Regions from separate parts of the Pseudomonas sp. MF06569 genome, predicted to be linked through region 2. Evidence: riboswitches for the same ligand, from Rfam matches in the RefSeq annotation. Region 2 holds a riboswitch; each other region holds the start of a gene.
The links. A riboswitch is a leader RNA that binds a small molecule or an ion and turns the genes downstream of it on or off. The one in region 2 is predicted to bind cobalamin.
Positions count from the first base shown of each region.

Region 1: it holds a riboswitch for cobalamin, as region 2 does, so the genes downstream of both, cobO (cob(I)yrinic acid a,c-diamide adenosyltransferase) here and AC19YQ_RS17130 (ABC transporter substrate-binding protein) in region 2, are expected to answer to the same signal.
Region 3: it holds a riboswitch for cobalamin, as region 2 does, so the genes downstream of both, AC19YQ_RS16155 (CbtB domain-containing protein) here and AC19YQ_RS17130 (ABC transporter substrate-binding protein) in region 2, are expected to answer to the same signal.

Region 1 covers NZ_JCBCUZ010000002.1:40,335-49,906, forward strand. Annotated here, with positions in the region: gene purN (phosphoribosylglycinamide formyltransferase) at 1-390, opposite strand, end outside; gene purM (phosphoribosylformylglycinamidine cyclo-ligase) at 390-1,448, opposite strand; gene AC19YQ_RS02530 (DUF2066 domain-containing protein) at 1,831-2,865, shown strand; gene AC19YQ_RS02535 (AI-2E family transporter) at 2,901-3,974, shown strand; gene hda (DnaA regulatory inactivator Hda) at 4,201-4,905, shown strand; gene AC19YQ_RS02545 (C40 family peptidase) at 5,130-5,756, shown strand; gene AC19YQ_RS02550 (C40 family peptidase) at 5,902-6,441, shown strand; gene AC19YQ_RS02555 (PQQ-dependent sugar dehydrogenase) at 6,553-7,872, opposite strand; cobalamin riboswitch at 8,000-8,242, shown strand; gene cobO (cob(I)yrinic acid a,c-diamide adenosyltransferase) at 8,325-8,936, shown strand; gene AC19YQ_RS02565 (cobyrinic acid a,c-diamide synthase CobB) at 8,947-9,572, shown strand, end outside.
Region 2 covers NZ_JCBCUZ010000019.1:77,408-86,979, reverse strand. Annotated here, with positions in the region: gene AC19YQ_RS17155 (PaaI family thioesterase) at 1-424, shown strand, start outside; gene AC19YQ_RS17150 (RcnB family protein) at 481-816, opposite strand; gene AC19YQ_RS17145 (SDR family NAD(P)-dependent oxidoreductase) at 1,087-1,860, shown strand; gene AC19YQ_RS17140 (MFS transporter) at 1,896-3,194, shown strand; gene AC19YQ_RS17135 (acetyltransferase domain-containing protein) at 3,299-4,462, shown strand; cobalamin riboswitch at 4,496-4,694, shown strand; gene AC19YQ_RS17130 (ABC transporter substrate-binding protein) at 4,814-5,827, shown strand; gene AC19YQ_RS17125 (FecCD family ABC transporter permease) at 5,836-6,840, shown strand; gene AC19YQ_RS17120 (ABC transporter ATP-binding protein) at 6,837-7,613, shown strand; gene AC19YQ_RS17115 (pseudoazurin) at 7,636-8,076, shown strand; gene AC19YQ_RS17110 (OprD family porin) at 8,073-9,416, shown strand.
Region 3 covers NZ_JCBCUZ010000017.1:65,458-75,029, reverse strand. Annotated here, with positions in the region: gene AC19YQ_RS16180 (fatty acid cis/trans isomerase) at 1-133, shown strand, start outside; gene nfuA (Fe-S biogenesis protein NfuA) at 245-829, shown strand; gene cobM (precorrin-4 C(11)-methyltransferase) at 996-1,742, opposite strand; gene AC19YQ_RS16165 (cobalamin biosynthesis protein) at 1,807-2,232, opposite strand; gene AC19YQ_RS16160 (CbtA family protein) at 2,229-2,930, opposite strand; gene AC19YQ_RS16155 (CbtB domain-containing protein) at 2,942-3,130, opposite strand; cobalamin riboswitch at 3,228-3,438, opposite strand; gene AC19YQ_RS16150 (response regulator) at 3,573-3,935, opposite strand; gene AC19YQ_RS16145 (response regulator) at 4,111-7,587, shown strand; gene AC19YQ_RS16140 (CheR family methyltransferase) at 7,588-8,403, shown strand; gene AC19YQ_RS16135 (chemotaxis protein CheB) at 8,400-9,008, shown strand; gene AC19YQ_RS16130 (ATP-binding protein) at 8,999-9,572, shown strand, end outside.

The sequences.
Region 1 (9,572 bases), on a different contig from region 2:
TTCCAGCGCGCGCTGATGCGTGTGCAAACCTTTGTATTTAGGCAGCAGCGAAGGGTGGATGTTGAGCAGACGACCCTGATAGTGACGCACGAAATCTGCGCTGAGAATGCGCATGAAGCCGGCCAGTACCACCAGTTGCGGTTTGAATTCGTCGATGATCTTGATCAGTGCAGCATCGAAGGCCTCGCGGCCCTCGAATGCTTTGTGATCCAGTACGCGGGTATCGATACCCGCGTCTTTGGCGCGTTGCAAGCCGTAGGCATCTGCGCGGTTAGAGATGACCGCGCGGATATTTGCCGGGCTGTCCTTGACGTCATTGCTGTCGATCAAGGCCTGCAAGTTGCTGCCGGTGCCGGAAAGCAGCACCACTACATCACAGGTATCAGGCATTAGTGCGCCTTGAGGTTTTGCAGCTCAACTTGTGGAGCGCCTTCGGCGGCCGTTGCGATCTGGCCGATGACCCAAGGTTGCTCGCCTGCTTCACGCAGTACGTTCAGCGCGGTTTCAACGTCAGCCTGAGCCACGCAGATCACCATGCCAACGCCGCAGTTCAGCACGCGGTGCATTTCGTTTTCGTCCACGTTGCCTTTTTCTTGCAACCAGTCGAATACAGCAGGGCGCTGCCAGCTGGCAACGTCAACAACGGCCTGGGCGCCTTTTGGCAGAACGCGCGGGATGTTGTCGAGCAGGCCACCACCGGTGATGTGGGCCATGGCTTTGACAACGCCGGTTTCCTTGATCAGCTTGAGCAACGGCTTGACGTAGATGCGGGTTGGCGCCATCAGCAGGTCGGTCAGCGGCTTGCCGTCGAGCTGGATGTTTTCGATGTCGGCATCGGACACTTCGATGATCTTGCGGATCAGCGAGTAGCCGTTGGAGTGCGGGCCCGAGGACGGCAGGGCGAGCAGGGCGTCGCCGGCAGCAACCTTGGAGCCGTCGATGATTTCGGATTTTTCGACAACACCCACGCAGAAGCCGGCCAGGTCGTAGTCTTCGCCTTCGTACATGCCAGGCATTTCAGCGGTTTCGCCGCCTACCAGCGAGCAGCCCGACAGTTCGCAGCCAGCGCCGATACCGGTAACCACTTGGGTCGCGGTTTCTACGTTGAGCTTGCCGGTGGCGTAGTAGTCGAGGAAGAACAGAGGCTCGGCGCCGCATACGATCAGGTCGTTGACGCACATGGCAACCAGGTCGATACCGATGCTGTCGTGCTTGTTCAGGTTCAGTGCCAGGCGCAGCTTGGTGCCAACGCCGTCAGTGCCGGAAACCAGAACAGGCTGCTTGTAGCCAGCCGGGATTTCGCAGAGGGCGCCAAAACCGCCGAGGCCGCCCATCACTTCCGGGCGTGCAGTGCGCTTGGCCACGCTCTTGATGCGTTCGACCAATGCTTCACCGGCGTCGATGTCTACACCGGCGTCTTTGTAGCTCAGGGATGGTTGCTTGCTCATAATCCAGGCCTTTAGGGGGGATTCGGGGGTATCGACCGAGTTCAGGGGGCAGGCTTGCAAGTGCTCATAGAGTGCGTCAGAGCATTTGCAGGGTGCCCGGCTGTTGCCGGTCTGCGAAGGCGCGCGATTTTATCAGGCTTGAAGGGCAGCGGCCATCCTCGGGCCGACAGGCAGGGTTATATCTGTCGAAAAAAACCTTTTTTAGTCGTACTTGGGTCTGTGCGCGGGCCTGTATAAGGTATAGCGAATTACTTTTGAGTTTTTATGACCGAATGAAAACTGCGGTACAGACGTGAATGATTTGGCTGTCGCCGTGTCAGAAGTCTGTTCGAGTGTTTTTATGGCGTCCTTTTAGGCTGCTTTTTGTGATCGGGAATCTTTCATGCGTCTGAGCCAATTTTTAGCCGTGGGCTGTTTGTCTTTTTTTAGCCTGGCGAGTCATGCCGAAATCCTGACCGGCCTTTATCAAGTGCGTGAACCGGTGGCCAGCCAGTCACCCGATGAACGTACCCAGGCCACGCAAAAGGCACTGGAAACCCTGGTGCTGCGTTTGACCGGGGACGCCAAGGCGATCCAAAACCCCGGGCTTGAGGCGATTCGCAAGGATCCCCAGCAGATCATCAGCCGGTACGGTTATGACGCTGGCCCGCCGGAAAGCCTGCAGGTGGATTTCGATCCGGTGAGCACTGACCGGGCGTTGCGCCAGGCCGGTTTGTCGATGTGGGGCAGTAATCGTCCCGCCTTGCTCGGCTGGTGGCTGAACGATTCGGTGGATGGTTCAAGCCTGGTGGGGGACGGTCAATCCGTGGCAGAGCCCCTGCGCCGGGCCGCGCAGCACCGCGGGTTGCCATTGCGTTTGCCGCTGGCAGACCTGAGCGAACAGTTGGTAGGCACGGCTGAAAACCTTGAGGGCAGCAATCCTGCTCCTTTGAAGGATGCTTCCGAGCGTTACGGCGCCGATGCCTTGCTGGCCGTACATGCCCGTGAAGAGGATGGGCAGTGGAGCGCCAAGTGGCGGTTGTGGGTTGGCGATCAGCAGGAGCAGGGCAGTGCTCAGGCACCGGATCAGGCGTCGCTGGCCGATGCCGTGATGCTTGCGGTGAGCCAGCGTCTGGCGCCGCGTTATACGGTCAAGCCCGGTGTCTCGACGGAGCAGTTGCTTGAAGTGCAGGGCATGACGCTACCGCGCTATGCGCAACTGTGGCATTTGCTCGAACCTTTCGGCGCGCAACTAAAGAGCGTCGACGGTGATCGTAGTGTGTATCAGGTCAATGGCAGCGCCGAGCAGCTGCGCTCGCAACTCGGGTTGGCGCAACTGCAGGAAGTACCGGCAGAACAGGTACCCGCAGTGACAAGTGCAGGCCAGGCGCCCGGTGTTGCTTCAGCGCCAGCGGCTCAGCTTCGGTTTCGCTGGTAGGTTGTTGTCTTCTTTATATAGGGATGGGGTGGCTCATGGCTGATTCGCGACGGTGGGTGTGGTGGGGCGTAGGGCTGGGGTTCGCCCTGTTTGTGTATTTTCTGCATCCGATACTTACGCCTTTTCTGGTCGCAATCGTCCTAGCCTATATGTTCGACCCTGTGGTTGATCGGCTGGAAAGAGCCGGGCTTTCAAGAACCTGGGGCACGGTCGCGGTCTTTGGACTGTTCACTGTCATTATGATGACGCTGCTCTTGGTGTTGGTGCCGTTGCTGGCCAAGCAACTGTTGAAGCTGTACCAGTTGGCCCCGCTGGTGCTCGACTGGTTGCAGCACACGGCCATGCCGTGGGTGCAGGCCAAGCTCGGCTTGAGTGACAGCTTCTGGAAGTTTGACAAGATCAAGGCGGCAATCACCGAGCACATGGGGCAGGCCACTGACATTGTCGGCATCGTCCTGTCCCAGGCAACGGCATCCAGCCTGGCCCTGATCGGCTTTCTGGCCAATCTGGTGCTGATTCCCGTAGTGGCGTTTTACCTGCTTCGAGACTGGAACATCATGATGGCCAAGATTCGCGGCTTGTTGCCGCGGGCCCGGGCCGATCAGATTGTGTCGCTGGCCAAGGAGTGTCACGACGTGCTCGGCGCGTTTGTGCGTGGCCAGTTGCTGGTGATGCTGGCGCTGGGGGTGATCTACTCGGCGGGCCTGATGTTTGTCGGCCTCGAGTTGGGGCTGTTGATCGGCCTGATGGCGGGGGTGGCGGCCATCGTGCCGTATATGGGCTTTATTGTCGGCATTGGTGCGGCGTTGATCGCCGGCCTGTTCCAGTTTGGCGGTGACCTGTACCCGATGCTCGGGATCGTGGCGGTGTTTATGGTCGGTCAGGCACTCGAGGGTACGGTCCTTACCCCCTTGCTGGTGGGTGACAAGATCGGTATGCATCCGGTGGCGGTGATCTTCGCGATTCTTGCGGGTGGCGAGCTGTTTGGCTTTACCGGTGTGTTGCTGGCACTGCCGGTGGCGGCGGTGATCATGGTGCTGGTGCGTCACTTGCAGGATATGTACAAGGACTCCCACGCCTATAAAGGCAGCGAAGACCCGGAGCTGTAACGGCCAGGTTCTGTGAAGGGCGGGCTCACCGGGCAGGTGGTCCCGCCTTTTTCATGTGCGTTCGCAGCACCTTAATCGTCAGGAAAAGATCAAACAATCCAAGACCTTAACGCAAACCTTTGATTTTGCTCGTGGTCTGTTACATTGTGTGCCCGGTTACACGGGTATAAACTTTTAGAACTTTACACAGAGGCCACTAACAGTTCGCTTGAACTGTTCAGTCAGCATGAAACCGATTCAGCTGCCCCTAGGTGTGCGTCTGCGTGATGACGCAACCTTCATAAATTACTATCCAGGCGCCAATGCCGCTGCACTCGGCTATGTCGAGCGACTGTGCGAAGCCGACGCCGGCTGGACTGAAAGCCTGATCTATCTCTGGGGCAAGCAGGGCGTAGGCCGCACACACCTGCTACAGGCTGCCTGCCTGCGCTTTGAGCAGATGGGTGAGCCCGCGGTGTACTTGCCTCTGGCCGAGTTGCTGGATCGCGGCATTGAAATCCTCGATAACCTTGAGCAGTACGAGCTGGTTTGTCTGGATGATCTCCAGGCGGTGGCCGGACGTGCCGACTGGGAAGAGGCACTGTTTCATCTTTTCAATCGCCTGCGTGACAGTGGGCGTCGCCTGCTGATTGCAGCGTCTACCTCGCCCCGTGAATTGCCCATCAAGCTGGCTGACCTCAAGTCCCGACTGACCCTTGCGCTGGTTTTTCAGATGCGTCCCTTGTCTGATGAAGACAAGTTGCGTGCCTTGCAATTGCGCGCATCACGTCGCGGCCTGCACCTGACCGACGAAGTCGGGCATTTTATTCTCACGCGAGGCACTCGCAGCATGAGTGCGTTGTTTGATTTGCTCGAACGGCTCGATCAGGCCTCCCTGCAAGCGCAACGCAAGTTGACGATCCCTTTCCTGAAAGAAACCCTGGGTTGGTAGCTCACCCCTTTAAAACTGCGGTCTGCAGCCGTTTTCGGCAGTTTTCAGGCGCCAGAAACCCTGCGCGGCTCAAGAGCTTTGTGCGCAAAATCTATTGTCAGGGGTGTAAAGCCTTAGATGTCACGACAAAACCATCAAGTCACATTTTGATCGATTGAATTTGCAAATGAGGATCATAGAGGGCATAGTCGCGGCTACTTTTCTTACAAGCCACGGTCGTGCCCATGCTAAAGCGCTTCGCACCCCTCGTGCCTCTCGCACTCGTTACCCTGTTGTTTGGCTGCGCTGCCCACACGCCAGTGTCGCAGCAAGTTGTCGATCATCAGGTTCAAAAGTCATCCTCGGTATCGCAATCTTCCGCTCTTTATCAGGAAGAACTTGCCACCGAAAAAGAACTGGCTGAATTTTCCGCCAACAGCAAGCCTTACCAGTTGCCGGCTCTGGCTGACAGCATCCTCGAGCGCGGTATGTCCCTGATCGGTACGCGTTACCGTTTTGGCGGCACCTCTGAGGCAGGCTTCGATTGCAGCGGCTTCATTGGTTATCTCTTCAAGGAAGAAGCCGGCATGCAATTGCCGCGCTCAACCCGCGAAATGATCAACGTAAAAGCACCGTTGGTCGCACGAAACAACCTCAAGCCCGGTGATTTGCTGTTCTTCAGCACCAATGGTCGTGGCCGTGTAAGCCATGCCGGGATTTACCTGGGTGATGACCAGTTTATCCACTCCAGCAGCCGCCGCAGCGGTGGTGTGCGGATCGATAACCTGGGTGACAGCTACTGGAGCAAGACCTTTATTGAGGCCAAGCGCGCCCTGGCGATGGCTCCTGCGAGCGTAGTAGCCCGCAAGTAAAGTTAATGTCTTACTTGAAGTTTGGCTGCTAAGGGCTAGAATTCAGTCGCATTGTTAAATCCTTGAAGCCGCGAAGGTGACCCCTTTCGCGGCTTCAGGTTTCGCGGCCAGAGTTGCCGTATCCAGAATCAGGAACATTCTGTTTATGTCGACCATGGCCCGCGTTGCCCTCTTGACCTTAGCAGCACTGCTCAGTGCCTGCGCCAGCCACCCGCCACCTGTTGCGGTGGTCAAAAAACCTGTCGTGTTTGCCAGCCCTTATGAAGAAACCTCGCCGATTGCCGCCGACGTGCTTTTTCGTGCCTTGGGTCTGGTCGGCACGCCTTATCGCTGGGGTGGCAATACTCCGGATTCAGGTTTTGATTGCAGTGGTCTGATCAAGTACGTGTACAACGACGCGGCGGGCATTTCGTTGCCGCGCACGACCCGTGAAATGATCGTGATGCAGGCGCAGAATGTTGGCCAGGACAAGCTGCAAACCGGTGACTTGCTGTTTTTCGCCACCAACGGTGGTTCCCAGGTCAGCCATGCCGGGATCTACGTCGGTGAAGGCCGTTTTGTGCATGCACCGGCCACTGGCGGTACGGTCAAGCTGGACAGTCTCAATAAAGCCTATTGGCAAAAAGCCTATCTGAATGCCAAGCGCGTTTTGCCGACCGAGCAGCATCTGGCGCGTCTGCCGTAAACCCGAACCTGCATCACGCTGGGTGGGAGCGGGCTTGCTCGCGACTGGATCACCGCGGCGTTGTAGTTACACCGCGTTGTATCCATCGCGAGCAAGCCCGCTCCCACTGTTTCATTTGCTGGTTGGCTTTGCCGACACCCGCCAAACCTTGTTGCCGACATCATCGGCCACCAGTAAATCGCCCTGTTTATCGATCACCACGCCCACGGGTCTGCCCATGGCTTTCTCGTCAGCGTTGAGAAAGCCGGTCAGAACATCAACCGGCATACCGGTGGGTTTTCCGTCGGCAAAGGGTACAAAAATCACTTTGTAGCCACTGTGCGGCTTGCGGTTCCAGGAACCGTGCTGGCCAATAAACGCGCCTTGAGTAAAGTCGGGCAGTTTGCTGCCTTCGGCAAAACTCAGCCCCAGGGATGCAGTGTGCGGGCCGACGGCATAGTCCGGTGCAATGGCTTTGGCGACCAGTTCCGGATTTTGCGGGTTGACCCGTACATCCACGTGCTGGCCGTAATAGCTGTAGGGCCAGCCATAGAAGCCGCCATCCTGAACTGAAGTGATGTAGTCGGGCACCAGGTCGCTGCCGATTTCGTCGCGCTCGTTTACCGCTGTCCAGAGCTTGCCGGTTTTGGGTTCCCAGTCCATGCCATTGGGGTTGCGCAGGCCCGAGGCGAAAATACGGTGGTTGCCGGTGGCGCGATCAACCTCCCAGATCGCGGCGCGGCCTTCTTCCTTGTCCATGCCGTTCTCGCCCACGTTGCTGTTGGAGCCGACGGTGACATACAGCTTAGAGCCGTCAGGGCTGGCGATGACGTTTTTGGTCCAGTGATGGTTCAGTGGGCCGCCCGGCAAGTCGAGCACCTTGACCGGATTGGCTTTGATGCTGTTTTCGCCCGCCTGATAGGGGACGCGCAACAGCTTGTCGGCGTCCGCGATATACAACTCGTCGCCCACCAGGGTCATGCCAAAAGGCGAGTTCAGATTGTCGAGAAAGACCGTGCGGGTTTCGGCCACGCCATCGTGGTCTGCATCGCGCAACAGGGTGATCCGGTTCGCACTTGGCACTGCGGCCCCGGCGCGGGCCATCACCTTGTCTGCGATCCAGCCTTTGATCCCCTTGCTGTCATCCGGTTTGGGCGGTGCGTTGGTTTCTGCGACCAGCACATCGCCGTTGGGCAAGACATAGAGCCAGCGCGGATGATCCAGGCCTTCGGCGAATGCGGCGACCTCCAGGCCTTGGGCGGCAATGGGCGTGGCGCCATCAGCCCAACCGACCGCCGGGGCGATATTGACGGTGGGTATCAGGGTTTTGTTCGGTTCGGGTAATTTGGGCGAGGGGCCGGTGCCATCACTCACTTGCAGGGTCGACGACTCGCCGCAGGCAGCCAATCCTGCCGCAAGTGCGATGACAATAGCGTGCTGGCGCTTGAGCATGTGAATCTCCATGAGGTTTTGGTCTTGTAAGTCATAGAGAAGCTTAGCCCTTCAAAGGTTCAGGTCGTAGCTTTGTATAGCCCTATTGGTGCCACCTTTAATTGACGCTCCACCCCCAACCCTCTAACCTTCGCGGCTTGTTTCAGGTGCTCGGCAACGTAACGTTGGTCGAGTGAAACAGGGAAGCCGGTGAGGGCGTGTTTGTCCTGCACAACCGCCATGATCCCGGCGCTGCCCCCGCAACGGTAAACGAGTCAATGCCACGCCAACTGCCACTGTGATTGCTCACGGGAAGGCGCGTGGACAAGGGCGCTCTGTACAGGGCCGTCCGCTTGTGAGCCCGGAGACCGGCCTGATCCATCCACCACTCTCGCGGCGGGCGATGCAGTGTGTTTTTTATGAATTCCCCCCCGCCTCCCGTTTGCATCATTGAGCCCCAACGGAGAGCTGCCATGAACGAATCCCCCGAACGCGACGAACGTCATCAGGCGCGCATGCTGCGCAAAAAAGCCGTCATGGATGAGCGCATTGCCAGCTCGCCCAATGAGTGCGGGCTACTGCTGGTGTTGACCGGCAATGGCAAAGGCAAGAGCAGTTCCGCTTTTGGCATGCTGGCACGGGCCATGGGCCACGGCATGCAGTGCGGCGTGGTGCAGTTCATCAAGGGTCGCAACAGCACCGGCGAAGAGATCTTCTTCCGCCGCTTCCCCGAGCAGGTGCGTTATCACGTGATGGGTGAAGGCTTTACCTGGGAAACCCAGGATCGCCAACGCGATATCGCGGCCGCCGAAGCCGCCTGGGAAGTGTCCCGCGAGATGCTGCGTGACCCGTCCATCGTGCTGGTTGTACTGGATGAGCTGAACATCGCGCTCAAACACGGCTACCTCGACCTTGAGCAGGTGCTCGCCGACCTGCAAGCCCGTCCGCCAATGCAGCATGTGCTGGTCACCGGGCGTGGCGCCAAACCTGAACTGATAGACCTGGCCGACACCGTGACTGAAATGGGTGTGGTCAAACACGCATTCCAGGCCGGGATCAAAGCCCAGAAAGGCATCGAATTGTGAGTGTTCAAGCATGAGAGAGTCGCGTCATTGCCCCGCGGTGTTGATCGCCGCACCGGCCTCCGGTCAGGGCAAGACCACCGTTACCGCCGCCTTGGCCCGATTGCATCGCAATCAGGGGCGCAAGGTGCGGGTGTTTAAATGTGGACCGGATTTTCTGGACCCGATGATTCTGGAACGCGCCAGCGGTGCGCCGGTTTATCAGGTGGATTTGTGGATGGTGGGCGCGGATGAAAGTCGCCGCCTGCTGTGGGAAGCCGCTGGTGAAGCGGACCTGATCCTGATCGAAGGCGTGATGGGTCTGTTCGACGGTACACCTTCCAGCGCCGACCTAGCGCGCCATTTTGGCGTCCCGGTGCTGGGTGTGATTGATGGCACCGCAATGGCCCAGACCTTTGGTGCGCTGGCCCTGGGCCTGGCCCGCTATCAACCGGACCTCCCGTTTGCCGGGGTGCTGGCCAACCGGGTTGGCACAGTGCGTCATGCACAGTTGCTTGAAGGCAGCCTGACCGAAGGCCTGCGCTGGTACGGCGCGTTGTCTCGCGAGACCGGGATCGAGTTGCCGAGTCGACACTTGGGGCTGGTTCAGGCGAGTGAGCTGAACGACCTGGATGCGCGTCTCGACGCGGCAGCCAATGC
Region 2 (9,572 bases):
GCATATCAAGAGCTACTGGCACGAGGACGGCGTGCATGTCATCGCCGAACACTTGCCTGACCCCAAGTATTGCGGCTGGCCCGAGCTGGTGTACGGCGGCATGATCGCAATGCTGGTTGATTGTCACTCCAACTGGACGGCAATGGCTTATCACTACCGCCAGGAGAACCGCGATGTGGTCAGCAAGCCGCGCATCAACTGCGTGACGGGCAACCTGGGAATCAAGTTCATCAAACCCACCCCCATGGGCGTGCCACTGACCCTGCGGGCCAGAGTTGAAGGTGATGTGGGGCGCAAGACGCGGATTCTGTGTGAAGTCTATGCAGGCGATGTGCTGACGGCGGTCGGCGATTCCATTTTTGTGCGCGTCGATACCGGGCTACTGGCTACTGCCGCCCACGGACGCGAAGCGGGTGAAGGATGACACGTGATGCCGCCTCTGCCTGAGGCGGCTTTGAGCCCGGTTGCACGCTGTGGGCGTTACTTGCCGAGCACCTTGGCGTTCTTGGTGCGGATCTCCTTGATGACCGCATTCACGCGGTTGACCAACACATAGTGCCCGCTTATCTGTACCCACTGCTCATGCTCATCAGGCTGTGGAAGCCCTTTGGCTTTCCAGTCCTTGATCGCGACTTCTTCCCGTGTGTATTGGTCCGGAGCCTTGTCGCCGTTGCCATAGCAACTGCTCAGGTCCATGGACTCGGCGAGTATCTGTCCGGGCTTGCAGTCCGCAGGTTTGTCATCGTCAGCCTGGGCTGCGTAAGGCAGTGCACACAAAAAACCAGCCAATAGTGATGCAGAAATCAAGCTGCGCATATTCACCTCATCGTTGTTACCAGCCATCGCCGGTATGGCAATACAGACTTCATGGACACGCCGCGCAGTGATTACGTTCCTGCTCACTGATCGACGGCAACGTTGATGGATGCCAGTCGGTGGATGCCCGTAGGTGGATTGAGCAGCCTCAACGCTGATCAAAATAATTGATTACGAGATCATCAATGACGATTGGACTCCTCCTCTGGCGTGAGGTGAAGTAACCACAGGGCCGGTAACAACAATAAGCGGCCGTTTGTGGAGAACAGCATGTCATTCAATATCAGCAGCTTCCAGCTTGAGGGTCGTCGTGCCTTGATCACAGGATCAGGCAAAGGAATCGGCCTGGAGCTGGCACGTGGCCTTGGCGCTGCCGGGGCAATTGTGGTGATCAACGATCGTAATATCGAAAAAGCTCGCGCAATTTCCAGCCAACTGCGCGATGAGGGCCTGAAGGCAGAATTCGCAGCGTTTGACGTCACCAACCGCGAGCAATTGTTTGCCGCGATCAATGCTTTCGAGACCGACACCGGCGCCATCGACATTCTCGTCAACAACGCCGGCATTCAGCGCCGTGCCCCGCTGGAGGACTTTGCCGAAAGCGACTGGAACGACCTGATGCGGGTCAATCTGGACGGTGTGTTCCATGTGTCCCAGGCGGTTGCCCGGCACATGATTGCTCGCGGGCGCGGCAAGATCATCAATATCTGCTCGGTGCAAAGCGAACTCGCGCGCCCGACCATCGCGCCCTATGCGGCCTCAAAAGGCGCAGTAAAGATGCTCACCAAAGGCATGTGCGCAGAATGGGCACGTCATGGCATTCAGGCCAATGGCCTGGCACCGGGCTACTTCGCCACCGAGATGAATCGCGCCCTGGTCGACAACCAGGAGTTTTCCGAGTGGCTGTGCAAACGCACCCCGGCGGGCCGCTGGGGGCGGGTTGAAGAGCTGTGCGGAGCGGCCGTGTTTCTCGCCTCCCCGGCGTCGGATTTCATCAACGGTCAGACGCTGTTTGTGGATGGAGGCTTGACCAGCGTTGTTTGACCCGCACCCGCAAAAAACAATAACAAGGAACACCCATGAGCACTCTTAAAGAACCTGCACTGCCCTTGACCGATAGAGCCAGTGCCCAGGTAACGACCAAAGGCTTTGCGTCCAAACGCTGGTTGTATCTGATCCCGCTGATTTTCATTACCTACAGCCTCGCGTATCTGGACCGGGCCAACTATGGCTTTGCCAGTGCGGCGGGGATCGAGCAGGACCTGGGTATCACCAAGGGCATGTCCTCGCTGATAGGTGCCCTGTTTTTCCTGGGGTACTTTTTCTTCCAGGTGCCGGGCGCCATCTACGCGCAGAAATACAGTGTGCGCAAACTGGTGTTCTGGAGCCTGATTTTGTGGGGCTTTTGCGCCATGGCCACGGGCCTCGTGACCAATATCCCCATGCTGATGTTTATTCGCGTCTCCCTGGGGATTGTTGAGGCGGCAGTCATGCCGGCGATGCTGATTTTCATCAGCAACTGGTTTACCCGCAAGGAGCGTTCGCGGGCCAATACTTTTCTGGTACTGGGCAACCCGGTCACGGTGTTGTGGATGTCGGTGGTATCCGGGTATTTGATTCAGGCCTGGGGCTGGCGCGAAATGTTTGTGATTGAAGGCGCGCCTGCAGTGCTGTGGGCATTCGTCTGGTGGCGCATGGCGCGGGACAAGCCCGAGCAGGTCGACTGGCTCACTGCCCAGGAAAAAACCCAACTGGCCGCGACCCTCGCGGACGAACAGAAAGGCATGAAGCAAGTCCGTAATTACCGGCAGGCGTTCACCAGCCCTGTGGTGATCCAGCTGTGCTGTGTTCACGCGCTGTGGAGCATTGGCGTATACGGTTTCATCATGTGGCTGCCAAGCATCATCAAACAGGCCGCGGCTGCGGATATCGTCACCGTCGGCTGGCTGAGTGCAGTGCCCTATGTCGCTGCCGTTGCCGCGATGCTGGCGGTGTCCTGGGCCTCAGACAAAACCCAGCAACGAAAACGTTTCATCTGGCCACTGCTGGCACTGGGTGCACTGGCCTTCTTCTGTTCGTACCTGATCGGTTCTTCGCACTTCTGGGTGTCGTTTGCACTGCTGACAATTGCCGGTGCCGCGCTGTACGCCCCCTACGGGCCCTTTTTCGCGCTGATTCCGGAGGTCATTCCGGCAAACGTGTTCGGCGGCGCCATCGGCTTGATCAATGCGTGTGGAGCATTGGGTGCCTTTGTCGGCTCGTGGATCGTTGGCTACCTGATCGGCCTCACCGGAAATCCCGGAGCGGCTTATATCTTTATGACCGCAGGCGTTTTGTCCTCGGCGCTGTTGATGGCATGGGTAAAAATTCGGCGTTAACAAACGCCCAATTCTTGCGAATCTTTCTCATGGGGATGACAGCGCAAACGGAAATGTTATAAAGTATCAATACCTTGTATGCACTCCTTGCCTGTGATCCCTCAATGACTACCGCAACCCTCGCTCCACCTCCCAACAAGCGCCTGCTGTCCATCGACGCCCTGCGTGGCCTGGTTATCCTCCTGATGCTGCTGGACCATGTGCGAGAGACGTTCTTTCTGCACCGCCAGGTGTCCGATCCCATGAACGTCGACATCACCGACCCTGCCCTGTTTTTTAGCCGGACCCTTGCCCACCTGTGTGCCCCGGTATTTGTCTTGCTGACCGGTCTGTCGGCGTTTTTGTACGGCGAGAAGTATCAGGGCAAGCGCGATGTCTCGGCGTTTCTGTTCAAGCGCGGGCTGTTTCTGGTGGTGCTGGAGTTCACTCTGGTCAATTTCGCCTGGACCTTCCAGCTCCCGCCCTCGGTCATCTATATGCAGGTGATCTGGGCCATTGGCGTGAGCATGATTGCCCTTGCAGCGCTGGTCTGGCTGCCCCGTCCACTGTTGCTGGTACTGGGTCTGGTCATTGTCGCCGGGCATAACCTGCTCGATACCCTGCATTTCCCCGTGGATTCGATGATGCATATCCCTTGGGCGATTTTGCATGATCGTGGCTGGATCGAGTTCTCGGACAACTTGCGCCTGCGCACGTCTTACCCTGTGCTGCCCTGGATCGGTGTGATCGCGCTGGGTTACTGCATGGGTCCCTGGTTTGCCCGCTCTGCCCCGGCTGACGTACGTCAGCGCTATCTGTTGCTTGCAGGTACGGTGGCGCTGCTGGGTTTTGTCGTACTGCGTTTACTGAATGGCTATGGGGAAGCGCCGTGGGTGAGTCATGACGGCTTCACGCAGAGCCTGATGAGCTTTTTCAACATCACCAAATATCCGCCTTCGCTGCTGTTTCTCGCCTTGACCCTGGGGGCTGGCCTGTTGCTGCTACTGGGGTTTGAGCGGGCCGGGCAACGCAAGTGGATCGCCACCCTGGCCGTTTTCGGCGCTGCACCGATGTTCTTCTACCTGTTGCACCTGTACGTGCTCAAAGTGCTGTATGTGGCGAGTGTCGCCCTGTTTGGCCAGAACCAGGGCAGCTACTTCGGTTTTGACAGTATCGCTGCGGTATGGCTGACGGCAGTACTGCTGGCCACATCGCTGTATTGGCCGGTGCGCTGGTTTGCTGCCTTGAAAGCCCGTCGCAGAGATATTGCCTGGCTCAAGTATTTCTGAATCTGACACCCACTCCCTCTTGCAAACAAGATCGACTATCATCCCGCCGCCGGTCCCCCCCAAGGGGGGGTTAAAAGGGAATCCGAAGTGCCTCTGTCGCACCAAACGGAACTGCCCCCGCAACTGTAGATGACGAGCCTGCTCCGTGTTTGCCACTGGGATACCTCCCGGGAAGGCTGGAGCCAGGCGATGACCCATCAGTCAGGAGACCTGCCGGCAAAGTCAAAAAACCAACCGGCGGGGTGTCCGGGGAAGGCATCCTTGCTCTCGTGCTGTTGCGCCAACAGTGCTCGGTGATGTGTTCCCGGCTGTACACCTGCGTTTTGTGTACGATCAAATGGAGATTGCATCATGCTGTTGCACCGCGCTGTTACCCTTCTTGCCACCCTTGCCTTGCCAGCACTGGCCCATGCGGCCCCTACCCAATACCCCCTGACAATCGAAAACTGCGGCAGCTCGCTGACCTTTCAGCACGCACCCCTGCGTGCCGTGACCATCGGCCAGGCCGGTACCGAGATGTTCTATGCATTGGGCCTGGGCGACAAACTGGCGGGCACCTCGCTGTGGTTCAACGATGTACCCGCCCGGTACAAGGCGCAGAACGACAAGGTCGAGCGGCTTGCCGACAACGACCCAAGCTTTGAGTCGGTGATTGGAAAACGCCCGGAACTGGTGGCGGTGCAACTGGAATGGATGGTGGGCCCGCAGGGCGTGGTGGGTACTCGCGAACAGTTTCACGAACTGAAAATACCCACCTACCTGATGCCTTCGGACTGTGAGGGCAAGGACAATCTTGTAGGTGCAGACGGCACTCGCCTGCAGGCATTCAGCATTGACAGCGTCTACAGGAGCATCACCCAGCTGGCTGAAGTGTTCGATGTGCAGCAGCGCGGCGAACAGCTCAACGCCGAACTCAAGGCCGGCCTTGAAAAATCCACCGACTCGCTCAAGGGCAAGGACCTGAGCCACACCAGCGCGCTGTTCTGGTTCTCCAGTGCCGACCTGGACATCGACCCCTACGTTGCAGGTCGCAAGGGCATCCCCGACTTTATGCTCAATACCCTGGGCATACGTAATGTTGTGGAATCCGATGAAGAATGGCCAACCGTCGGCTGGGAAACCCTGGCCAAGGCCAACCCGACGTTCCTGATCATCGCACGCATGGATCGACGTCGTTTCCCGGCCGATGACGTTGAGAAAAAACTCGAATTCCTGCGCACCGACCCTGTGACCCGCAACATGGATGCCGTCAAAAACAACCGCATCATCATCCTTGATGCCCATGCCATGCAGGCCAGCCTGCGCATGTTCGACGGGCTCGAAACACTCGCGACAGCCATCAATGCCTACGACCTGCCCAAATGAGTGCAAGGCTGATGCTCACACTGCTGGCCTTCGTGGCCTTGCTGTTGGCAGTGCTTGGCGGGGTTGCCATCGGCGAAACGCCGATCGCCCCGGGCGTGGTGCTCCAGGTGCTGGCCAACAAGCTGTGGGCTGCCGGGTATGTGCTTGATCCGATCGACGAAGGCATTGTCTGGAACTATCGCCTGACCCGTGCCTTGGTGGCTGCAGCCTGTGGTGCCGGGCTGGCGACGTGCGGGGTGGTGTTGCAGTCTTTACTGCGCAACCCCTTGGCCGACCCCTACTTGCTTGGCATTTCTGCCGGTGCTTCGACCGGTGCCGTGCTGGTGGCGGTACTGGGCCTGGGTGCGGGCGCCATCTCCCTGTCTGCAGGAGCCTTTGCCGGAGCCATCACCGCTTTTGCTCTGGTCATTGTGCTGGCTCGCGTCAGCGGACCAGCCAGTACCAGTGCCCAGATCATTCTGGCGGGGATAGCCGGCTCGCAGTTGTTCAACGCGATCACCGCGTTCTTGATCACCAAATCGGCCAGCTCTGAACAGGCCCGCGGGATCATGTTCTGGCTGTTGGGCAACCTCAGTGGCGTGCGCTGGTCCTCGGTATGGCTGGCAGTGCCAGTGGCAGTGCTCGGGTTGGCGGTGTGCATGTGGCACAGACGGGCACTGGATGCGTTCACGTTTGGTGCGGACTCTGCGGCGTCACTGGGAATTCCTGTGCGCCGGGTGCAACTGTTGCTGATCAGCTGTGCAGCCCTGGTGACTGCTGTGATGGTGTCCATTGTCGGCTCCATCGGCTTTGTCGGGCTGGTCATCCCCCATGCCGTGCGCTTGCTGTCAGGCACCGGCCATGGGCGCCTGGTCCCCCTGAGCGCACTGGGCGGCGCATTGTTTCTGATCGCCGCCGACATTCTTTCCCGCACCCTGATCAAGGGCCAGGTGATCCCTGTAGGCGTCGTTACCGCGCTGATCGGTGCGCCGGTTTTTGCGCTGATTTTGATCAGCAGGAGAAATGCCCGATGAATGAGGCAATTCCAGTATTGAGTTGCAGCGACCTGAGTTACTGCGTCGGTACTGCTCAACTGCTGCAAGGCATCAACCTGAGTGCGCTCCCAGGCGAGACCCTGGGCATTATCGGGCCTAATGGCTCGGGCAAATCCACGCTGCTCAAGCTGCTGGCCAATCTGCGTGTGCCCAGCCGTGGCGAAGCCTTTATCCACGGACAGCCGCTCAGAAAAATGAGCCAACGCACCATTGCGCAACAACTGGCGGTGGTTGAACAGCATGCCGATACCCATGATGGGATTGGTGTGTTCGATGCTGTCGCCCTTGGCCGCACTCCCTGGCTGTCAGCATTGTGCCCGTGGTCTGGCAACGACACGGCCATCGTCGAGCAGGCCTTGATCGATGTGGATGCAACACACCTGCGCAGCCGAACCTGGCGCAGCCTCTCAGGGGGTGAGCGCCAGCGTGTACACATCGCCAGGGCCCTGGCCCAGCGCCCGCAGATCCTGTTGCTGGACGAGCCCACCAATCACCTTGATATCCAGCACCAGCTGGCCATTTTGAAAATGGTCAAGGCCTTGCCCGTGACGACCCTGATCGCATTGCACGATCTCAACCAGGCGCTGAGCTGTGATCGCCTGGCGATTCTTGAGCGAGGCCGTTTAATTGCGCTGGGCAGCCCCCTTGAAGTCCTGACCCCACAACGCCTTGAGGCCACCTTCGGGGTCCAGGCGCACTATTTGACTGACCCTTTTGACGGCGCACAGATTTTACGAATGCGCCCCTTTTAAACCTTTTTATGTAGAGCAACTCATGCGTATTTCTTCCATTACCCTGCTGTTGACCACTGCCCTGCTCTGTACATCGGTACTGGCCCAGACCCACGAAGTGAAAATGCTTACCCGCAGCGCCACGGCCGGCATGGTCTATGAACCGGATTACTTGCAGATCGCCCCCGGTGACACGGTCAAGTTCATCCCCACACAAAGCAGCCACAATGCCGCCACCCTGCCCGGTCTGCTGCCTGAAGGGGCACAACCGTTCAAAGGCAAGCTCAATCAGGAAATCGAGCAGACCTTCACCGTGCCGGGGCTCTATGGCATTCAGTGCATCCCGCACCTGGCCATGGGCATGGTAATGCTGATCCAGGTAGGCGAACCGTCAGCTCAGCCCCCGCAACTGCCCGCTACGCTACCCAAACGTGCACTCGACCGCCTGAACGCCTCCCTGCAAAAACAGCAGGTGGAAAAATGAGTGCCGTGCGATCGCGCTCCGCGATCCTGATCGCTCTCGCCAGCCCGTTGGCGTTTGCCGAGTCGGCACAGGAACAGGCCAACGGTTTTATCGAAGACAGCACCTGGAGCGTGCTCAACCGTACGGTCTACGACAGCCGCGAATATCGTCATGGCGCCAGCAACAGCGGCGCACGCAATGCCTATAAACCGCGCTCGGAGCGCAATGGCTATGCCGAAGAGTGGGCATACGGCTTGATGGGCACCCTGCAGTCAGGCTTCACCCAAGGCCTGATCGGCGTTGGAGTGGATGCCCACGCCTACATGGGGCTCAAGCTGGACAGCGGCGGCGGACGCGCAGGCAAGGCCCGCCTGCTCGGGCTGGATAACGACGGCTACCCCAAGGACAACTACGGCCGAGGCGGCGCAGCGATAAAACTGCGCATGTCCAATACCGTGCTCTCCTATGGTGAACAGCGGGTCAAGACGCCGGTTTTCAGCTCATCCGACAGTCGCCTGCTACCGGAAACCGCCACGGGGGTGTTCCTCACCAGCAACGAGATCAATGACCTGAAAATGGTCGGCGGGCATTTCACCGAAAGCACTGACCGCAACGCCAGCAGCCACGATCAGGGCTTTGTGGTGAACTACTCGAACGGGCCCAAAGGCAATGCCTTCGACCTCGCAGGTGTCGTCTACACCCCAAGCAAAAACCTCAGCGCCAGTCTCTACAGTTCCCGCTATGAGGACACCTGGAACCAGCATTACCTGGGGGCCGTCTTCAGCCACGCCATTGATGAAAACCGTTCCCTGTCGCTGAACCTGAACCTGTACCGCACCACCGATGAAGGTAAGGCGCTATCAGGCAACATCGACAACACCACCTGGAGTTTGCTCAGCACCTATGCCCAAGGCCCCCACAGTTTCAGCCTGGGATATCAGAAAGTTCATGGTGATACGCCGTTCGATTACGTGACGCGGGGCGCCATTTTCCTTACCAATGCGGTGCAATTGTCTGACTTCAACGCGCCCAATGAGCAGTCGTGGCAAGCACGTTACGACCTGGCAATGACCCCTTGGGGCATGCCCGGACTGGTATTCAGCGCCGCTTACGTGCGTGGCAGCCAGATCGACGGCAGCCATGTCGACCCTCGGGGCGGGTATGCGTATTTGGGCTATGGCAAAGGCGGGAAACACTGGGAGCGGGATCTGGAAGCGCGTTACGTGATTCAGAGCGGAACGGCCAAGGGCACCATCATGTCATTGCGACACAACGTTCATCGCGGCAACAAGGCACAGGCTGAACTGGACACCGATCAGATACGTCTTGCGGTTGAGTACCCGCTGACGGGGCGTTTCTGATCGGGTTGACGCACATTTAAACCCGTCGCCCCTGTAGCCGCTGCCTCGCTCCTTCGGCAGCGGCTACAGGTTTCGCCGTCAACAACGCGCCGTAGCAGTTGACGAGTAGAACGAGGCTACGTTCGATCGCGAAGCGGTCGCAAAGCCAGTACACGC
Region 3 (9,572 bases), on a different contig from region 2:
TGTCGAGCGCTGGGGGATTCGCCGTAGCCATCCACAGTTCTGGCAGTACTTTCACGATATTGGCCAGTACATCAGCGAAACCGACCCGGTAGAGGCCGGTGTGCTGGATATGAACCGCTACGAAAACCTGTAATCAGCCACTAGAATTTGATACATGGGGTGTGGCTTTCCTGACAAAAACACTAGGACTTTGTCAGGCGCGCCGATTGGCGTAAACTGCGTCCCATGTCTGCGAGGAGATTCCATGAGCGCCATAACGATTACCGACGCTGCCCACGATTACCTGGCTGATCTGCTGTCAAAGCAGAACACCCCGGGTATCGGCATCCGCGTCTTTATCACCCAACCCGGTACCCAGTACGCCGAAACCTGCATTGCTTACTGCAAGCCGGCTGAAGTCAAATCTGAAGATACCGCCATCGGCCTTAAAAGCTTCACGGCCTGGATCGATTCGTTCAGCGAACCCTTCCTTGACGATGCCGTGGTGGACTACGCCACCGATCGCATGGGTGGTCAGCTGACCATCAAGGCGCCAAACGCCAAAGTGCCGATGGTCAATGCCGACAGCCCGATCAACGAGCGCATCAACTACTACCTGCAAACCGAGATCAATCCCGGTTTGGCCAGCCACGGCGGTCAGGTCAGCCTGATTGAAGTGGTTGAAGACGGTATCGCGGTGCTCAAGTTCGGTGGCGGTTGCCAGGGCTGCGGCCAGGCGGACGTGACGTTGCGTGAAGGCATCGAGCGCACCCTGCTTGAGCGTGTGCCGGAGCTCAAGGGCGTACGTGACGTGACCGACCACTCGCAGAAAGAAAACGCCTACTACTAACAGGGCGTTCGCTGCGAAGCTGAAGAAAAAACGGTGCCCCGTGAGCACCGTTTTTTTATGGCTGCGCGATTCGGATTGTGCGGGCGCAGCAGAACCTAATGGGATCTACCTGACAGGCCACGCCGTCCGTATCGCGAGCAAGCCCGCTCCCACAGGGGGAGAGCGTTCAAGGCCGATACAGATGCGCATGCCCCGCACGGTACAGCGACGAGTCCCCAAAACTGTCACTGGCCAGCACCCGGCCCACCAGGATCAGCGCCGTACGCCTGAATCCCTTGGCCTGGACCTTGATCGCGATGTCTGCAAGCGTCCCTTGCACCCAGTCCTGGTCAGGCCAGCTGGCGCGATGAATCACGGCAATCGGGCAATCACTGCCGTAGTGCGGGATCAGTTCGGCAACGATGTTTTCAAGGTTCTTGACCCCCAGATGAATGGCCATGGTCGCCTTGTGCTGCGCCAGGCTGGCCAGTTCTTCTCCGGCTGGCATAACGGTTTTTTCGGCGTAACGGGTCAGAATCACGGTTTGCGAAATATCGGGCAACGTCAGTTCGGCCCCCAGAATGGCCGCACAGGCCGCGGTGGCAGTCACTCCCGGAATGATCTCAAAGGCAATGCCCAGCTCACGCAAGCAGCGGATCTGTTCGCCAATGGCCCCGTACAAGCTGGGGTCGCCGGAATGTACGCGGGCCACGTCCTGGCCTTTGGCGTCGGCGGCCTTGATCAGGGTGATGATCTGCTCAAGGTGCAGTTGCGCACTGTTGATCACCTGCTCAGCCTGATGGCCTTGCAGCACGGCCTCGGGGACCAGCGAACCCGCGTAAATGATCACCGGGCAACTGCGAATCAGGCGCTGGCCCTTGACGGTAATCAGCTCAGGATCGCCGGGTCCGGCGCCGATGAAATAAACAGTCATGGCAGTCTCTTGAAGGGGTTGAGATAGAGCTGTTCTTGAACAACGCTCATAGTGAGGCGGGGGATTATCGCGGGTTTTGCTCGAAACAGGCCAACGCAAAGGTGGCGCCTGGTGATTTTTGTCGCGTAATCAGCAAGGTAGCGGGTGCGCCGGCGAACCGCTCGGCCAGGGCCAGCGCAGCACTTTCGGCAATCCCGAAACACCCGGTTTTCTCGAACACAAGGTTCGACCGGTGACTCAGCTGAGGGGCGTACGGGGCAAGCTGTTGCGCACTGAAGACCTCAAGCTCCAGTTCCAGTCGAGCTGCCAGTTGCAGCAGTCCGGGTTCCTGGCGCTTGAGATCGACACTGGCCAGGGCACGGACCGCATTCAGCGGGATCCCGGCCCGGGCCAGAGAGCGTTCGATCAGACTCAACAGCTCTGCCGCGGTGCAATCCTGGCGACAGCCCAGGCCAATCACCAGGATTGGCGCTGTGCCGGTTGCCGTCATGCCGAGTACTGGCCTTCAGACTTGCGGCGAAACAGCCAGGCGCTGATCACGCCCAGGGCCAGCCAAAAGGCGAAGTTGGTCAGTTGCGAAGCAATCTTGAACTGCGACTCCAGCTCGGCCGGGGCCAGGCTTGAATGCACCAGTGGCTGGGGTGCGCCAAAAATATGCGGAACCACCAGAATCGCCACGCCCAGCACTTTCAGCGCCCAGTGCTTGCCAAATACCATCAGTGCGATGGCCACTGCGGTCGAAGCTGCGGTGCTGACCCACCAGATTTGACGCTGCAGCAAATCTGCCGCTGCAGTGCCCGGCAACTCGGGTGGCAGGCCCAGGGTCGGCGCCAGGCAGAACACCGCATAACCGGCAAGGCCCCAGAGCAGGCCCTGGGAAGTGCGCGTCGGGGCACGCAAGGTGTAAAGGCCGGCCAGCATCAAGGCAAAACCCACAGCAACCACCAGATTGCCGCCCGTGGTAGACAGCACGCGCTGCCAGCCATCTTCCGGCTCCCAGGCCTCGGCGTCGTGCTCGTGGGCTGGCATGGCCATGTCGGCATGCTCGTGCACTTCAGTGGCAGCAGGTTTTTCGTAGGTTTCGGCCTGCAAAATGAGTGGCGACACCCACAGGCTTTGCAGCAGGGTCAGCAGCAGGGCGGCCAGCAAGCCGGTGAAGCCTGCGGTTTGGGCGATACGCTTAATCATGGCAGGCAGTCTCAATGGCACGGGAAGGCGGAGCTGTGACGGGTGTCATGGGCCGCATTGTGAACCGCATCGATATGGGAGAACCCGGCGAAGTAAACGAGAAAAGCCCCCAGTACCGCAGCACCGACAGCCGCCACAATGCGTTGGCTTTGGGTGGCAGTGGTCGCGGCGGAATGGGTACGGCTGGTGCTGATAGACATGGCGCTTGCCTCAGGTCGGACGACGGGCAGCAAAGCGCAAGAAAACCCCGCGAACGAAGCCCGCAGGGTTTAACAGCGCCCGCCCACCGCGGGTTTGTTATTGAAAAATAACCAGGCCGGTCTCCGGGCTTGCGAGGGGCTCAAGCGTTGAGCCTGCAAACATCTCCTTCCCATGCACTCGGCACAGTGGATTTGATGTTTCTCTCGCTTACCGTTGCGGGGGCAGCGCCGGACTTGCCAGGACTAACGCCTGACGCACCGGTTTCCCGTTTCACCCTGTGAAGGGCACCTGATACAAGATGTGTAGGAAACCACAGCCCAGGAGAGTCGTCAATTTAAAGGGGGGGGTGTAGTCGCTGCCGCAGGCTGCGATAAGGGCCGCAGGACCTTCAAAAAGCGGGGCCGCTACGCAGCCCTCGCAGCCTGCGGCAGCGACTACACGTCAGGCGGTCAGCAGGCTTTTGACTTTGTCGCGCAACTGATCAATGGAGAAAGGTTTGCCAATCACCGCCATGCCTTCTGCGACCTCAAGGGTTTCGGCATAGCCGCTGGCAAACAGGATGGGCATTTTCTCGCGCAATTGGCGGGCCTTGGCTGCCAGCTCCCGGCCGTCCATGCCCGGCAACCCGACGTCGGTCATCAGCAGGTCAATGGGCTGGGCCGCATTCTCCAGCAGTTCCATGGCCTGCTCGCTGCCGTCTGCTTCAAGCACGCTGAAGTCCAGTTCTTGGAGCACGTCTACGATCAGCATCCGAACAATGGCGTCGTCTTCGACCACCAGGATGGTGGAGGGTGTAGCGGACATAATCATGATCTCGATAAAAAATGTAAGCGTGGGTCTCGCTGCAGCAAGGATAGCCTTGCCCAGCATTTGAATGTGCCTCTTTGTACGAAAATGTTCATTGTTGGGTAAGAAAATAGAACTATTGCTCGGTAATCCGGCAAACTCCAGTTTTTTAAGACTGCCCACAGGCCTGAAAATGAACTCACCTGTATCAATTGATGAGCGAAGCTTTCGCAAGCTTCTGAGTCGCAACGTTGGCTTGCCCCTGGCTGTCGGCGTGCTCAGTGCCGCGTTATTCGTGATCATGGTCAGCTATTTGTTATCAGTGATCAGGTGGGTGGAGCACAGCGACCGGGTTATCAGTAATACCAACGACGCCGTGCGGCTGACGGTGGATCTTGAAAGCGGCATGCGCGGGTTCCTGATTACCGGCGATGAGCATTTTCTGGACCCCTATGCCGTCGCCAAGCCGCAAATTGCGCTCCAGTTGAAGGGGTTGCAGGAGCTGGTCAGCGACAACCCGCAGCAGGTCGACCGGCTGAAACGCCTTGAGGCGCTGCAAAATGAGTGGAATGCCTACGCCCAGTCGATGGTCGATCTGCGCCGTCAGGACGGTGATTACCGTGCGGCCATACAGGCGGGGCGGGGCAAACGCCTGGCGGACGAAATTCGCAAAGAATATCAAGACTTCATTCAGATGGAGCAGCAGCTGCGAGTGGCTCGCAGCGAAGAGGTCAGTCGTACAACGATCATCAGTATTGGCCTGTACCTGATTTTCGTACTGGGTTTGAGCGGCTTTTTGGCCTATATCGGTCGTCGCGATTTACTTGAACTTTCAAAGAGTTACAACAATGCCTTCGAGTCGCAGATCAAGACTGCTCAGCGTCTGGAACAACAGGCCTGGTTGCGCAACGGCCAGACCGAGCTGGCTGAACAGGTGCTGGGGCGCCTGACGCTCAACATGTTGGGCCACAACATCCTGCAGTTCTGTGCCCAGTACCTGGGATCCGTGGTGGCGGCCGTCTATGTGCGTGAAGATCACGGCGATCTCAAGCGTGTGGCCAGTTATGGGTTTTCCCGCGAGCAAGAGGCGCAGGGCCAACTGATTCGCAACGGCGAAGGGATTATCGGGCAGGCAGTCAAGCAGGATAAGTTGATTCGACTGGACAACGTACCCGCCGACTATTTCTCCAAAGTCAGCTCCGGGCTGGGCGAAGGCAGCCCGCGCAGTGTGCTGGTGGTGCCCACCAGTGATGATGATCGCGTCAACGGGGTCATTGAGCTGGGCTTCCTCAGGCCCCTGAGCGAGCGGGACGTAGAGCTGTTCGAATTGATCGCCGACAACATCGGCATGTCGATTGAAGCGGCGCGCTATCGCCAGCGCCTGCAAGAGGTGCTGGCCGAAACCCAGCAGCTCAATGAGCAACTGCAGGTGCAGCAGGAGGAACTCAAGACCGCCAACGAGGAACTCGAAGAGCAGTCGCGCATTCTCAAAGAGTCCCAGACCAGCCTCGAAACCCAGCAGGCCGAGCTGGAGCAGACCAACGAAGAGTTGGCCGGCCAGCGGGATGCAATGGACCGCAAGAACACCGAACTCAACCAGGCCCAGGTGCAACTTGAAGAACGGGCTGAAGAGCTGCAACGCTCCAGCAAGTACAAGTCCGAATTCCTGGCCAACATGTCCCACGAGCTGCGCACGCCGCTGAACAGCTCCTTGATCCTGGCCAAGTTGCTGTCCGAAAACCCGCAGCAGAACCTCAGCGCAGAACAGGTCAAGTTTGCCGAGTCTATTTACTCGGCGGGCAATGACCTGCTTAACCTGATCAACGACATCCTGGACATTTCCAAGGTAGAAGCCGGCAAGCTCGAAGTGCGCCCCGAGCACACCAGCGTGGCACGGGTGGTCGAAGGGTTGCGCAACATGTTCCAGCCGCTGGCGGGCGACAAGTCCCTGGGCTTTGAGGTCCAGTTGCAGCCCGGCACGCCGCCCATGATCTACACCGACAGCCAGCGTCTGGAGCAGATCCTCAAGAATTTGCTGTCCAACGCGGTCAAGTTCACGGAGCAAGGCCAGGTCAGCCTGACGGTATCCTGTCAGCCGGGCGAAGGGATTGCCTTTACCGTGAGCGATTCCGGGATCGGCATTTCCGAGGAGCAACAAGACTCCATCTTCGAAGCTTTCCGTCAGGCCGACGGCACCACCAACCGCCGCTATGGCGGCACAGGGCTGGGCCTGTCGATCTCCCGTGATCTGGCGACATTGCTGGGCGGTTCGATCGATGTCAGCAGCGAGCCGGGCAAGGGCAGTATCTTTACCCTGATCCTGCCGCAGCAGTATGTGGAGCACGGCGAAGAACCCGTGCAACTGCCTGTTGGCCCCGCGCCACGGGTTGCAGTGCGGGTACCTGAGCCCCGGCCGCTGCTTGCCGTTGAGTCTGCGGCGGTGATTGAGCGCTTCATGGATGACCGCGAGCAGGCGCCATTTACCACGCGCTGTATTTTGGTGATTGAAGATGAGCCAAACTTTGCGCAGATCCTCTTCGATCTTGCACATGAATTGGGCTATCGCTGCCTGGTTGCCCATGGTGCGGACGAAGGTTTCAGCCTCGCGGTGCAGTTCATTCCCGATGCAATCCTGCTGGACATCCGCTTGCCGGACCATCCGGGGCTCACGGTGTTGCAGCGCCTGAAGGCTATGGCGTCGACGCGGCATATACCGGTTCACGTGATTTCCGCTGAAGACCGGGTTGAGGCCGCGATGCACATGGGGGCGGTGGGGTACGCCTTGAAGCCGACGACCCGTGAAGAGCTGAGAAATGTGTTCGCTCGCCTGGAGGCCAAGCTGACGCAGAAGGTCAAGCGGGTGCTGCTGGTCGAGGATGATGACTTGCAGCGCGACAGCATTGCCCGCCTGATCGGCGACGATGACATCGAGATCACCGCGGTCGGCTATGCCCAGGAGGCGCTCGACCTGCTGCGCACCACTGTTTACGACTGCATGATCATCGACCTCAAGTTGCCCGACATGCTGGGCAACGACCTGCTCAAGCGCATGTCGACCGAAGATATCTGCTCGTTCCCGCCGGTGATCGTCTACACCGGGCGCAATCTGACCCGGGATGAAGAAGCCGAGCTGCGCAAGTATTCGCGCTCCATCATCATCAAGGGCGCCCGCTCACCCGAGCGGTTGCTCGATGAAGTGACATTATTTCTGCACAAAGTCGAATCTCAGTTGTCCCATGATCGGCAAACGATGCTCAAGACCGCTCGCAGCCGCGACAAGGTGTTCGAGGGCCGCAAGATTTTGCTGGTGGATGACGATGTACGAAACATCTTTGCCCTGACCAGTGCGCTGGAGCAGAAGGGCGCGATTGTGGTCATCGGTCGCAATGGACGCGAAGCCATCGAGCGCCTGGACGAAGTGGAAGATATCGACCTGGTGTTGATGGACGTGATGATGCCCGAGATGGATGGCTACGAAGCGACCGTCGAAATCCGCAAAAACCCGCGCTGGCGCAAGCTGCCGATCATTGCGGTCACGGCCAAGGCAATGAAGGACGATCAGGAGCGCTGCCTGCAGGCAGGTTCCAATGACTACCTGGCCAAACCGATTGATCTGGATCGACTGTTTTCGTTGATCCGGGTCTGGCTACCGAAAATGGAACGACTCTAAGTGCAACGAAACACTGACATCGAGTTAAGGCTGCTGATCGAAGCGATCTATCTCAAATACAGTTATGACTTTCGCGATTACTCCGGCGCCTCGATCAAGCGCCGGGTCAATCATGCATTGCGTCAGTTTGACTGCAGCACCATTTCGGCCCTTCAGGAGCGCATCCTCCATGACCCGACGGCCTTTATGCAGTTGCTGCAGTTCCTGACCATTCCAGTGAGCGAGATGTTTCGCGACCCGGAGCATTTTCTGGCCATTCGCCAGGAGGTGGTGCCGATCCTCAAGACCTACCCGTCGCTCAAGATCTGGATTGCGGGGTGCAGCACCGGCGAGGAGGTGTATTCAATGGCCATCCTGTTGCGTGAAGAAGGCCTGCTGGATCGCACCATCATCTATGCGACCGATATCAATCCGCGCTCTCTGGAAAAGGCCAAGCAGGGGATTTTCTCCCTGGACAATATCCGGACCTATACCCACAACTACCAAAAGGCCGGTGGTCAGCGTTCGTTTGCCGATTACTACACCGCCGCCTATGACTACGCGATTTTTGACAAGACGCTGCGCGAGAACGTGACCTTCGCCGATCACAGCCTGGCGACGGATAGCGTGTTCTCAGAAACCAATTTAATTTCATGCCGTAACGTATTGATTTATTTCAATAAAAATCTTCAAAACAGAGCCTTTGGTCTGTTCGAGGAATCGTTGTGTCATCGCGGATTTCTGATGCTTGGAAGCAAGGAGACGCTGGATTTTTCGGACTACAGCAAACAGTTTTCCCCCGTGCTCAAGCAAGAACGGATCTACCGCAAGCTATGAAAAACCATGACCGTTACCTGACCGATCCCAGACCTGTCGAGGCGGTGGTGATCGGTGCGTCTGCGGGCGGGGTTGAAGCGTTGCTGACTATTTTTTCCGAGCTCAAGCCTGGCTTCCGGCTGCCGATTATCGTGGTGCTGCACTTGCCTGAAGAGCGACGCAGCCAGTTGGCCGAGGTGTTTGCCCGGCGCTTGCCATTGGCGGTCAGGGAGGTTCAGGACAAACAGCCGATTGTGCCGGGCACCCTGTACTTTGCAGGTCCCGGGTATCACGTTTCGATTGAGCAGGATCACAGTTTTTCCTTGAGCCAGGAGGAGCCGGTGCATTACTCGCGACCTGCCATTGACTACCTGTTCGAATCCGCAGCCGATGTGTATCAACAGCGTCTGGCTGCCATTTTGCTGACGGGCGCCAATCGGGATGGTGCCCAGGGGCTGAGCGTGGTCCAGCAGTCGGGCGGTCTGACCATTGTGCAGGATCCTGACGAGGCACAGGTTGCAACCATGCCCCGTGCGGCACTGGACCTTTTTCAACCGGATTGCATTCTTCCATTGCGCGGCATTGGCCGTCTGCTTGTCGAGCTGGAACATAGCCAATGCTACTAAACGAAATTCAAGCCAAGCTGCTGATCGTCGATGACCTGCCGGAAAACCTGCTGGCGCTCGAAGCACTGATCAAGCGCGAAGATCGCATCGTGTACAAGGCCTTGTCTGCGGATGAGGCGCTGTCGTTGCTGTTGCAGCATGAGTTTGCGATGGCCATTCTTGACGTGCAAATGCCCGGCATGAACGGTTTTGAACTGGCCGAGCTGATGCGCGGCACCGCCAAGACCAAAAACATCCCCATCGTGTTTGTCAGTGCCGCAGGGCGCGAGATGAACTATGCCTTCAAGGGCTATGAAAGCGGTGCGGTGGACTTTCTGCACAAACCGCTGGATATCCACGCGGTCAAAAGCAAGGTCAATGTCTTCGTCGAGCTTTATCGCCAGAGCAAGGCCATGAAGCAGCAGGTCGAGGCCCTGGAGCAGAGCCGTCGCGAGCAGGAGACTTTGCTTGCGCAGTTGCAACTGACCCAGGTCGAGCTTGAGCGCGCGGTGCGCATGCGTGACGACTTTATGTCGATCGTCTCCCATGAGGTGCGCACGCCGCTCAACGGGCTGATCCTGGAAA